3 regions of the Shewanella sp. M16 genome follow, and region 1 is predicted to be linked to each of the others. Evidence: predicted binding sites of a transcription regulator. Region 1 holds the regulator's gene; each other region holds the start of a gene.
The links. Region 1 encodes sigma-54, which starts transcription at its own class of promoters, with help from an activator protein. Its sites were predicted from a motif close to GTTGGCACGNNNNTNGNNT; they were not measured.

Region 1 (4,249 bases):
AAAGTCGGCGACTTAAAGCAAGAAGTCAAAATTAAAGCTGTGAGCCAAACTGCGGATATCAAAAACAACCAGATCATCTTCTTTGGTCCGGTGGAAGTTACCCAAGGCTCAATAAAAATCCAAGCAAATGAACTGCGTGCATTTTCCGCTGAAGGTGAAAATAGCAAAACTTTGGTCGCCACAGGCAACCCTGCTACGTATAGCCAGATATTAGACGATGGCCGTCCTGCATCGGCTAGCGCGAAAGAAATTCGTTACGATATGGCAAGCCGCACCTTAACGCTGAAAGGTATGGCGTCATTAGATCAAGCGGGTAGCCAAGTTACAGGCAATTTAATCCGCTATAACATGATTCAACAGAAATTGATGGCCGAGAGTACTGGCAGTGGTGACGATCGCGTGATCACTATTATTCAGCCTGAAAACTATCAAGATGATGCTAAATCAGACGCTCCGGCGGATAAACCTGTAAAAAAGCAGGACTCTAAATGACCCAAATCACCTTAAGAGCACAAAATCTGGCGAAAAGTTACAAGAGTCGCCAAGTGGTTAAAGACGTCAGTCTGACGGTAAAAACCGGTCAAGTCGTTGGCCTACTCGGTCCAAACGGTGCAGGTAAAACCACGACCTTTTACATGGTTGTCGGGCTAGTGAAGAGCGATAAGGGACATATCTTTATCGACGATGATGATTTAACCGCAGATCCTATGCATCTGCGTGCCCGCAAAGGCATAGGTTACTTACCGCAGGAAGCCAGTATCTTTCGTAAGCTAACTGTTCATGACAACATCATGGCCGTACTGCAAACTCGTAAAGAACTTAAAAACGAAGAACGAGAAGAAGAACTAGAACATCTGCTCGAAGAGTTTCATATCACCCACATCCGTGACAGCCAAGGCATGTCATTGTCGGGTGGCGAACGTCGTCGCGTCGAAATTGCGCGGGCTTTAGCCGCTAATCCTAAGTTCATTTTGCTCGATGAACCGTTTGCCGGCGTCGATCCTATTTCGGTTATCGACATCAAGAAGATTATCGAACAACTCAAAAGTCGCGGCCTTGGCGTACTGATCACAGACCATAATGTCCGCGAGACATTAGATGTATGTGAACATGCTTATATTGTGAGTCACGGAAACCTGATTGCCGAAGGAACTCCAGCAGAGATCTTAGACAATCAGCAAGTTAGGGCTGTGTACTTAGGTGAACAATTCAGGCTATAGTTAATCGAGCGAAGCCAATGGAGGCAATTTATACCGCCATTGGGCTTCACTCAAGATAATAATAAGCGACCTCATCCAACAATAATAACGTAGGGATCAGCGGTAACATGAAAGCGTCACTCCAGCTCAAACTGGGTCAACAGTTAACCATGACGCCACAACTACAACAGGCTATACGTCTGTTGCAACTGTCGTCATTAGAACTGCAGCAAGAGATCCAGCAAGCATTAGATTCTAATCCCCTTCTCGAGCTGGAAGAGGATCAATTCGACGCCACTAAAAACCCTGTAAACCAAACGCTATCCGATACGGATTTCAGTGAATCTAGCACTCTGCCACCAGAAAAAGACAGCTCCACCATAGACACGGCAGAGTCGCTAACCAAAGAATCCATGCCCGATGAGCTCCCCATGGACACCACATGGGATGAAGTGTTTACCGCCTCCCCAAACTCAGGCCCCGGCGGCAGTCGTGAAGACGATATGCCCTTCCAAGGCGAGACCAGTGAAGGGTTGTACGAACACTTAGAATGGCAAAAAAACCTCACGCCGTTTTCTGAAACCGATTTAGCCATTGCCACCGCCATTATTGATGCCATCGACGATCAGGGCTATCTCACCCAAAGCACTGAAGAAATTCTCGAAGCCATGGGCAATCCTGAAGTTGAGCTTGACGAAGTCGAAGCCGTACTCAAGCGTATTCAGCATTTTGATCCCATAGGCGTTGCCGCCCGCGATTTAAGTGAATGCCTGCTGATCCAACTGTCGCATTTCGCCGCTGATACTCCCAACCTAGAAAACGCCCGTATGCTGATCAAAGATCATTTAGATCTGATCGCCGCCCGAGACTTTAGGTTATTGATGCGTAAGACTAAATTAAAAGAAGATGAATTAAGGGATGGTATAGCACTTATCCAAACCCTCAATCCTCGCCCAGGTTTGTTGATCACGCCCAATAATGACGAATACGTTATCCCAGATGTGTCTGTGTCGAAGAAAAATGGCCGCTGGGTTGTTGAGCTTAATCCTGACTGCATGCCCAAAATCAATGTAAATCAACATTATGCTTCTATGGCACGCAGTACCAAAAACCAAGCCGATAGCCAATTTATTCGCGGCCATCTGCAAGAGGCTAAATGGTTTATTAAGAGCCTAGAAAGCCGTAACGATACTTTGCTTAAAGTTGCTAATTGCATAGTGCAATATCAGCAAGGTTTCTTTGAGTACGGTGAAGAAGCCATGAAGCCTATGGTGCTTAACGATATTGCCGAAGCGGTAGAAATGCATGAGTCCACCATCTCACGGGTCACAACTCAAAAATACATGCATACCCCTAAGGGACTTTTTGAACTAAAATACTTCTTCTCTAGCCACGTCGGTACTGACGATGGTGGTGAGTGCTCATCCACAGCAATCAGAGCCTTTATAAAGAAACTGGTGGCAGCGGAAAACCAGAAAAAACCATTAAGCGATAGTAAGATGGCACAACTTCTGGCAGAACAAGGGATCAACGTAGCCCGCAGAACCATTGCGAAGTACCGAGAGGCTATGCTTATTCCACCTTCTAATCAGCGTAAAAGTTTATAACCTACAGTGGATATCGGAGGACGTTTCTATGCAAATAAACCTAAGTGGGCACCATATCGAAATTACCGAATCGTTACGTGCATATGTAGAAGAAAAGTTTTCAAAACTTGAACGCCATTTCGAACAGATCAATAATGTGCACGTTGTGCTCAATGTTGAGAAAATGCAACAGATTGCCGAAGCGAGAATAAACCTCATAGGTGGTGAAGTTTTTGCTACTTCAGAGCATGCTGACATGTATGCCGCTATAGACGCCCTGATTGACAAGCTTGACCGTCAGGTTATTAAACACAAAGAGAAGTTAACAAAACACTAATAATGGAACTTTGTACCATACTGCGGCCGGAGTGCACTACCTGCGCCACTCCGGGCAGCAAGAAAAAGGTACTGGAACTCATCAGCGACTTAGTCGCTGCCCAGTACCCGACCCTCTCATCTCAAGAGATATTCGAAAGCCTAGTGGCGCGCGAAAAGATGGGGAGCACAGGTATAGGTAACGGCATCGCCATTCCACATGGTCGACTAGCCGATATAGATCAGCCCATTGCCATACTAATTAAGTGTGAAGAGCCGATAGCATTTGATGCTATCGATAAGCAACCTGTTGATATTTTATTTGCACTACTGGTGCCTGCAGACCAATGTCAGCAGCACTTAAGTACCTTGTCTTGCATGGCCGAAAAGCTGAGCGACAAGCAAATATTAAAGCAATTACGCAAGACGCATGATGAAACGGAACTCTATCAGGTAATCACTGGATGAAACTGGTCATAGTGTCGGGCCGCTCAGGCTCAGGCAAATCTGTCGCCCTTAGGGTACTCGAAGATCTCGGCTATTATTGTGTCGATAACCTTCCCTTGCCATTGATTGGCAGTTTGCTTGAGCAACTCAAAGGCAGTAACGATCTCGTCGCCATCAGTGTCGACGTGCGTAACATGCCTGAGCAGGATAAGGTCTTAGTGAAACAACTCGCTAGCCTACCACCAGATACTGAGTTAACGAGCTTCTTCCTTAACTCCAGCGATAAAATTCTGCTCAAGCGTTACAGCGAAACCCGTCGTTTGCATCCTTTGTCGAAGAGCCGAGTCTCTTTGCAAGAAGCGATAAAGCTGGAGGGAAAACTGCTCGAGCCTATGTCAAAACTGGTCGATCACTACATAGATACGTCGAATTTGAATATCTATGATTTAAGTGACCAAGTCAGACAAATTCTCCTTGGTAGTGTCGATAAAGAACTCGTGATCAACTTCGAGTCCTTTGGCTTTAAGCACGGAATGCCCACCGAAGCCGACTTTATGTTCGATGTGCGCTTTCTGCCCAATCCCCACTGGGAGCTGGCGCTGCGGCCATTGACTGGCTTAGATGAACCCGTAGCTGAGTTCTTAAATCGCCAACCACTGGTCAATAAGTTCATCTGGCAAATCGAAAATTTACTGGAGACTT
Region 2 (4,249 bases), on a different contig from region 1:
ATGAAGAATAGTGTCTTAAAGACATTATTGTGTAAAGTTGATTTTTAGACTATTTCAGACGGAGCAACCTGAAATGTTATGCTTAAATGGCATATAGTGTCCTTTAGACACGATTGATAGGCGCGACAACTAAGAAGCCACAACATGGGTATCGAGTAATACAAGAACCGGAGACATTAAGGCAAAATCAGTAATTAAACAGCCTTTACTGATTCAAAGTCACCATGAATAAGGCATAAGCAGTCGCCGTAACTCATATTGAGCAAGGCGAATATCTGGCTTAAATCCACATTCACTGTGATCAACATTCTAAATTTCTTAAGAAGCGATACGATGCGGTATTGGGTTTCAAGCGGTATAAATTAGCAGGACGACCCCGTTCGGTGCGCTTTAATCCGGTATCGATCAATAAATCGGCCTGTTCAACCCGCCGACGAAAAGATTTACCTTGGATAGGCTTGCCCAGTAAAACCTCATGTACATGCTGCAGTTCTGGCAAGGTAAAAGGTTCAGACAGTGCAAATCCTGGCACTAAAGAATATAAGGCTTTTTGTGTTAAGCGTTCCCGCGCTTGCTCAATTAACTGCAGATGATCAAACGCCAAGGGCATCTGCAACACATCTGCTAATGGCCACCACTTAACATCACTCACTGAATCAATCTGAATTTGGCAAGCTTGATAACTCATCAAGGCGGTATAACACACAGTCACAGACCAGCCTCTTACATCGCGACCACGATTACCCACAGTGCATAGCTGCTCAATATAAGGTGGCACTACCGCGGTTTTCTCATGCAGTTTACGTAATACAGTTTGCTCAAGGGATTGATCGCAATTTTCATCGATAAACCCTCCAGGTAATCCCCATAAACCTAAAAATGGATGATTTGAGCGTTGTACTAGGAGTACTTTAAGCTGCTGATCGTGATAGGTAAACAATACAGCATCTACTGTCAGTAGCTGAGCCTTAAAAACCTTAGGATCGTAATTGGCAAGATATTCCGCTTCAGTCATGAGTATTCCCCATCATTCAATGTCATAAGCTTAACTTAGGCATGACACAGCTTCAAACACATTATGTCTTAGCGTCACTAAGTAAATATCTGGCACCGTGGGCATAGCTACTTTGGCCAAATTTACGCTGATAACGCGGCAACATGGTCTCGTTCCCCAATAATCCGCCTTGATGCAAATACATCACATGACCTGGTTCACTACGTTGTAAATAATCTTCAAGCACAATAAAACCTAAGGGATCGTAGAGTAATTCAAACTGCACGCCTGAGGCGCAGACCCGCTGCCACATGGCATAAAATTCCGGATAAAGTTTACCAAAATGATATTTCTTGCCGACATTAACAATCTGTGGATGCTCACTGGTATTGGTATTAAGCAACGAAAATTGCAAGCGCAAATAATCATCGCCACCGACAACGGCACAAGTCACGACGCGAATATCCGTTTGCTGACGGATAAAATACTGATTTAAAAATAACGCTGTCGTTCCCGTCCCCGAAGGTAAAAACACCGTTAAATCAACCAATCCATTCGCCTTCGCAAACTGTACTATCTCTTGCGCCAATCTATTTACCCCGTATTCAGCGTAAGCACAACGACCCCCCTCAGGAATAAAAAGCGCCGTCGGCTCATTCACGAGTACTTGAGCCTCGATATAATCTTGGCAACTCAGTCGCATATCGCCCACTTGCGCTGTAGGGTCAGGCCTAGCATTAAGATTTGACAAAACGTGAGGTTCAGATTGCGACTGAGTGCACGCCTGCTTTTGTGCTATTAACACACTTAAATCGATAATATTAGCGCCATTCGCTAAAGCGGCAGCGTAATTGCCCGTGGGATGTTTAACCACTTGACTGGCAATATGATCTACATAAAAATCACACTGCCAGCCTTTCATCTTTGCTAATTCTGACAATGAATACAGTGAGTTAGCTAATGGCGAGCCGTGACCTATCACCTTGCTGATGCCTGCAAACTCATGATCTAAAAAATAGCCGAATTTGCGAGCTTTATTGCCACTAAACGCCGGATGCAGTAAATCATCACGTTTTAGGAAAATGTCTCTGCCAGCAAAGGCAAATGTATCAACAGGGGAATTTGCAAACATCAAGCTACTCAAACGATTAAATTCTCTGGTTTTTAAACCAGTTAAGGGAAGGCTAGTGTAACTCCGCCCTTCCTGTTACGCCCTTAAGAAATTATCAATTTGGCGAAAAACTAGTGAAAATGACACATGAATCTCGAATACATATAATTAACCCATTGATTATGCATAATTTAAATAGTTGGCATAGTTATCGCTTAGACATTGACATATATTCAATTTATCGAAGCTAACGATAAAGGCTAACAGGGTAAACATAAGGAGCTTTCAATGGCTGTATTACGCTTAATATTCAACATAGCTTGGTTTGTACTCGGCGGATTTGTAATGGGACTCGCTTGGTGGCTCGCAGGTATCCTGTGTTTTATCAGTATCATTGGTATTCCCTTCGGCCGCGCCTGTTTTGTTATCGGCGAAATGACCTTTTGGCCCTTCGGCCAAGAACAAATGAACCGTCGCCACTTAACTGGACGTGAAGACTTGGGCACAGGTGCATTAGGCATGGTAGGAAATATCATTTGGTTCTTACTGTTTGGGATCTGGTTAGCCATAGGGCATTTGGTCCACGCCTTAGCTTGTTTTGTGACGATTATCGGTATTCCCTTTGGGATACAGCATCTTAAGTTAGCTTTACTCAGCCTCACACCGATAGGCCAAACCGTAGTGGCTAAAGCTTAATAAGACAATGTGTTAACTGCGCTATTCACTCTCGATTATTTGGTTTCAAGAGTGGATAGCGCTTTGTCATCCCATACAACAAATATCACTTCGTTTAAGGCTATTTCTTCCTCCAATAAATCGTTGCAATCATATTGAGTATTGGCAGGCTCACTATCCGCAGAAAACTGCACTTGCGGCTTAGTCGCCCCCACAATGTCCAACAGATAATGCGCCAGTTTTGCGGGTGCATCTATAGCAGCATCGTGACCACAATACGCGAGTACAATCAAATCGGTGTCAAAATGCCGTGCTAACGCCTTACTCGATGCCATACTGACCAGCGCATCACGGTCACCGCAGAGCACAGTTATCGGCACTTCCACTGTCAATGGACATTGGTATTGAAAAGCCGCCCAAAGTTGTCGCCATACATTGCGTCGACTTGGTGTGGTATCGCGGCGAAACTCACTCCACTTGACAATTAAATCTCGGTCTCGCCGATGACGAAAACTGGTTAAACGCACTATAGTCGACTCGATTGGATGTAAAGCGTTACCCCGAGCCCGCATGAAAAAAGCCTTCAATGTATTCAGCGGGTTAAATCTTTGATACCAAGACGATAAATTAGCCGCACTGCTGTTTAATACAAAGACATGCCTTATCTGCCAAGGTCGCTGGCATGCCATTTCCAGCGCCAACATACCGCCCATAGACAAGCCGAGGAGATAAATAGTCTCCCCTTCCTGTACCTGCTCATCCAATTGCTGCCACACGGCATGGGCATAATCGGCAATCTTAAGCGGACTTAATTCGTGGGATAGCGTCCCATTGCCCGGAAGATCCAGTGTCAGCACTCGCAATCCCTTTTGTCGCAGACGCTGATCGAAACCATTCCAATGGCGCTGATCACGCATTAATCCCCTTAATAACACCCAAGTGGTCATGACTGAGACTCCCGATACCAATAATGCCGTGCGCACTCTGTCAGCTCAGCCAAACGTTCAGGTGTTAACTGCTCTAACGATTGGGCATAGGCCGCTTCCATCATAAATTGCATGAGTACTGTATGCCTGCGTAAAATCCTGTGGTGACGATGTGTTTTTTGTGGATTAAAAAAGCCAGCAAAATTAAATATTTGTCTAGGATTCTTCTTTATCCATGCCCAAGATCCCATCTCTAATGTCAAAGGTAAAAATGGCACCTGAGCAGAAGGATCAGCCACTTGGTGCTGGCGATAGAGATAATCCCAAATATCACCATGAGTGCGATAAAACTGGCTCTGCGGCGCCAACCGATAATGGCCGTGATGGGGATAACTCTGTTCAAATAATTGTTTTAGATGAAAAATATAATTGGCATTTTCGAAGGCGGTACGGGTATGGGCGTAGGGGAACCAGATATGATCACTCAAGCCAAATCCCGAGTGGGCATCGAGCGAAATCAAACTTGTGCTGCGACTCAACAGT
Region 3 (4,249 bases), on a different contig from region 1:
ACCAAAGATTTTATCGAAAGCTTTTAACTCTTCATTACTCAATTCGGCAAGTTTCTGCTTCAGTGCTTGAGTCAAAGACTCCTGTGATTGCGCCGCTTCCATTCGCGTGACTAAACCCCAAAACTCAACTTCTGTCATAAACGTCACCTATTAGAGCCTCTAGCAAAAAGGCATATTCTACACGATATTACGGTTATACTGGACTCGGATTAGGGCATTTCCTACACTTGCTCATCTTCTTTGCTACTGGTGTGCACTTCAATCTATGCCTAAACGTCTTATACTACTGATCACGTTATATTGCCTCTTCAGCATTGCTGCACTTTGGCGTACTGTGATGACTCAATCCCTTGATGTATTCACCCTAGGTGTCCTCCCCGTGCTCGTTGGCATACTCATACGCGCGCCGTGGTCTAGCTTAGTGTTGAAGATTTATATTGGCATGCAAACCTTAGGATTCTCGGCTCTGGGGATTACAGCAATTATTGCCTATCGCATTACCCCTGAGGATGTAAAAGTGGTTGTTTCTGGCCACAACATTCCTATGTTGCCACTCACAGTGAGCATTATTGTTATTTTACTCGTGCAGTATTGGATCGCATTTTCTAAGGTCACGAGACACTATTTGACCCGCCAAACTCAGTAATGGACTTTGTTGCTAAGCTGTTATCAATAGCGTAGCTTAGCGACCCAGTAAAATACTTACGACTCTTAACTTGAAGTAAACTATGAGCCATTTATCGCCCAGCGAACTTTCCATTCTTTTAGTAGAACCTTCAGAGACACAGCGTCGAATTATTATTCAGCGCTTACAACAAGAAGGCATTCTCAGCATTCAAACCGCAGAAAACATAGAAGCGGCTAAAGATATTATTGCTCGCCATAAACCTGACCTTATTGCGAGCGCCATGCATTTCGATGATGGCACTGCCATCGATCTCTTGGGCTACTTAAGGGCCAACGCTGACTGCAAAGATATCCAATTTATGCTGGTCTCGAGTGAGTGCCGCCGTGAGCAACTTGAAATATTCCGCCAATCGGGTGTAGTAGCGATTCTACCTAAACCCTTCAGTGCCGACCATTTAGGTACAGCATTGAATGCCACGATTGATTTACTCAGCCACGATGAACTCGACCTGAGTAATTTCGATGTACAAGATGTGCGCGTATTAGTGGTCGATGATAGCCGTATGGCAAGAAACGTCATTAAACGTACGATTGGTAACTTAGGGATGAAGCTAATTACCGAGGCCGAGGATGGCGCGCAAGCCATAGCGTTAATGAAACACAATATGTTCGACTTAGTGATCACTGATTACAATATGCCGAGTGTAGATGGGCTAGCTTTGACACAATTTATCCGCAATGAAAGCCAACAATCGCACATTCCCATCTTGATGGTGTCTTCCGAAGCCAACGATACCCACCTCAGCAATGTGTCCCAAGCGGGTGTAAATGCCTTATGTGACAAACCCTTTGAACCCAAACTTGTTAAAAAATTACTCTATCAACTGTTAGAAGAATAAAACCAGAATAAAACTTAAGTCACGAACTGAGTAAATATTCTGCGCTTTACTGAACATCCTGCTGCACGCTAGACGCAAAAGGCTTTCCAAGTGTTAAACCTTATGGCATGTTAGGCACGCTTATTTCAAATAAATCTACGGAAAGAAGAGACAATAAAAATGAACAAAACTGAACTAATCGCCAAAATTGCAGAAAATGCCGATCTAACGAAAGTAGAAGCAGCACGCGCATTGAAGTCTTTTGAAGCAGCTATTACCGAATCAATGAAAAATGGTGACAAAATCTCCATCGTAGGTTTCGGTTCTTTTGAAACAGCGACTCGTGCCGCTCGCACTGGCCGTAACCCACAAACGGGTAAAGAAATTCAAATTGCTGAAGCGACAGTGCCTAAGTTTAAAGCGGGTAAAACCCTACGTGACAGCGTAAACTAAGTTATAAAATTCAATACAACGCCTCCATTGTGAGGCGTTTTTTTTGCCCAACCCCAGTGAAGCACTGAATATTTTTTGCACAACAAAAGTGCGCCTCTGCCCCACAAACTGGCAAATAAAAACATTTAATTAACATTGTGAGTTCTAATACCTTGTTTTATATGACATTGTAATAGTGGCATGTGATTAGCAAATCCTTCCTTAGAAAAAAACCAAGATGCACTAATGAACACAGCTGACTTTGAGTGTGCCAATGGTGAATCGATAAATAAGTCAATCGAGGGGATGAGCATGAAGAAATCACTGTACAGCGTTTTGGCCTTATCGACGGGAATGTTACTGGCAGGCAACGCCTTTGCAGCCGTATCAGGCAACATTGGCGGTACCTCTAATTATCTATGGCGCGGTGCGACCCAAACTAAAGATGCGGTCGCAATCCAAGGTGGCCTTGACTACAGCCACGATTCTGGATTTTATGCGGGAACTTGGGCATCGAATGTGGATTTTGGTGATGATACTAGCTACGAGCTTGATCTATATGCGGGTTATGGCGGCAGTATTACCGAAGACATCAGCTACGACTTTGGCTATCTCTACTACGCCTATCCAGACGCGCCAGGCAGTATTGATTTTGGTGAGCTCCATGCTGCTGTCACGTGGAAATGGCTCGAACTTGCTTACTCCCAAGTCATCAATGCCGGTGACGATCTGGCCGCCGATCCTTTAGATAATAAAGATCTCAGTTATCTTGCCGCGACGGTATCCGTTCCTCTCACTGAAAAGCTGAGTTTATCAGTGCACTATGGTTACTCAAACGGTGATGTCGTCCAATCTTGGTTTGGCGAAGATAATTATGCCGACTATAACGTGACTCTCAGTGCAGATACCAGCATAGGCACAGTGTCATTTATGGTCTCAGATACCGATCTCACCGATGATGATGCCAAACTAGTACTCGGATATTCCTACAGTTTTGATCTATAGGCTCTAAGCATAACAAAACGCCACCTTAAAAAGTGGCGTCGTTTTATCACCATCACCTACTAGGCAATAATTGACCTGTTCGTTTTACGGGCCGCAACCATTTTCTCGATATACTCAACAATGGGCTCAGTCACTGAAATCCCTGTTGTTTGCTCAATCCCTTCAATGCCAGGCGCCGAATTAACCTCAAGGATCAGTGGGCCACGGTTAGAACGTAAAATATCTACTCCCGCGACAACCAATCCCATCGCCTTCACTGCGGCAATAGCCATTTTACGCTCAACAGAGGTGATTTTTACCACCTCACCACAACCACCTAAATGCAGATTTGAGCGGAAATCACCCTCGGGGCCTTGACGCTTCATCGAAGCAACAACCTTGTCACCGACAACAAAACAACGAATATCACTACCATTGGATTCTTTAATGTATTCCTGCACTAAGATATTCGCTTTGAGCCCCAAGAATGCTTCAATCACGCTCTCAGCAGCCGTTTTAGTTTCAGCGAGTACGACACCAATCCCTTGAGTACCTTCGAGTAATTTAATGACTAACGGAGCGCCACCCACCATATTGATGAGATCTGGGATATCATTTGGCTTATTGGCAAAACCCGTCACTGGCATGCCAATCCCTTTGCGGGAAAGTAGTTGCAGTGCCCGCAATTTGTCCCGCGAACGCGCAATGGAGATTGAATCATTCGCGGCATATACGCCCATCATTTCAAACTGACGTACAACGGCACAACCATAAAAAGTCACGCTAGCATGAATACGCGGAATGATGGCATCAAACCCAACTAATTCAGTACCTTCATAATGAATGCTAGGTTTAATAGAATTAATATTCATGTAGCAATTCAGCGTATTGATCACGACCGCTTCATGTCCACGACTTTGGCAAGCCGCGACTAAGCGTTGTGTTGAATACAACTGGGGGAATTGGGATAAAATACCTATTTTCATTGCTGAGTGACCAACTTAAGCATGAGTGAATAAACCGTTCTGCGGCACCAAAAGCACAGCGACAGAAAAAGGGGCTGATATTTGTCTATTGCTCAGTGTAAAGCAAGAAAATATTCCTCACCAGACGAAATCATTATGCTAATGAAATACTTCAAGACCTATCACATTCGGAACTCGTTTAAATTAACAGCGGCAAAATATACTTAGCCTCAAACTCCGTTGCATCTAAGGGACGAGAAAATAAATAACCTTGTAATACAGTACAATGGCGAGAAGTACAAAACTCAGCCTGCTCAATTGTTTCAACGCCCTCAGCTACTGATATGACATTAAACCCATGGG

Region 2: KFE26_RS18580 (YccF domain-containing protein) is a predicted target of sigma-54. The motif match lies at 2,304-2,322, and genes of this name have one in related genera.
Region 3: KFE26_RS02990 (TorF family putative porin) is a predicted target of sigma-54. The motif match lies at 2,133-2,151, and genes of this name have one in related genera.

The regions. Positions count from the first base shown of each region.
Region 1 is NZ_JAGTUL010000009.1:125,810-130,058, reverse strand. Features, by position in the region: gene lptA (lipopolysaccharide transport periplasmic protein LptA) at 1-492, shown strand, start outside; gene lptB (LPS export ABC transporter ATP-binding protein) at 489-1,220, shown strand; gene KFE26_RS08340 (RNA polymerase factor sigma-54) at 1,328-2,806, shown strand; gene hpf (ribosome hibernation promoting factor) at 2,835-3,122, shown strand; gene ptsN (PTS IIA-like nitrogen regulatory protein PtsN) at 3,125-3,568, shown strand; gene rapZ (RNase adapter RapZ) at 3,565-4,249, shown strand, end outside.
Region 2 is NZ_JAGTUL010000034.1:6,771-11,019, reverse strand. Features, by position in the region: gene KFE26_RS18590 (NrtR DNA-binding winged helix domain-containing protein) at 302-1,015, opposite strand; gene KFE26_RS18585 (pyridoxal-phosphate dependent enzyme) at 1,077-2,126, opposite strand; gene KFE26_RS18580 (YccF domain-containing protein) at 2,394-2,801, shown strand; gene KFE26_RS18575 (alpha/beta fold hydrolase) at 2,837-3,727, opposite strand; gene KFE26_RS18570 (M14 family metallopeptidase) at 3,724-4,249, opposite strand, start outside.
Region 3 is NZ_JAGTUL010000003.1:107,182-111,430, reverse strand. Features, by position in the region: gene KFE26_RS03010 (DUF4240 domain-containing protein) at 1-138, opposite strand, end outside; gene KFE26_RS03005 (hypothetical protein) at 266-646, shown strand; gene KFE26_RS03000 (response regulator) at 729-1,526, shown strand; gene KFE26_RS02995 (HU family DNA-binding protein) at 1,686-1,958, shown strand; gene KFE26_RS02990 (TorF family putative porin) at 2,250-2,942, shown strand; gene rimK (30S ribosomal protein S6--L-glutamate ligase) at 3,002-3,907, opposite strand; gene KFE26_RS02980 (putative bifunctional diguanylate cyclase/phosphodiesterase) at 4,086-4,249, opposite strand, start outside.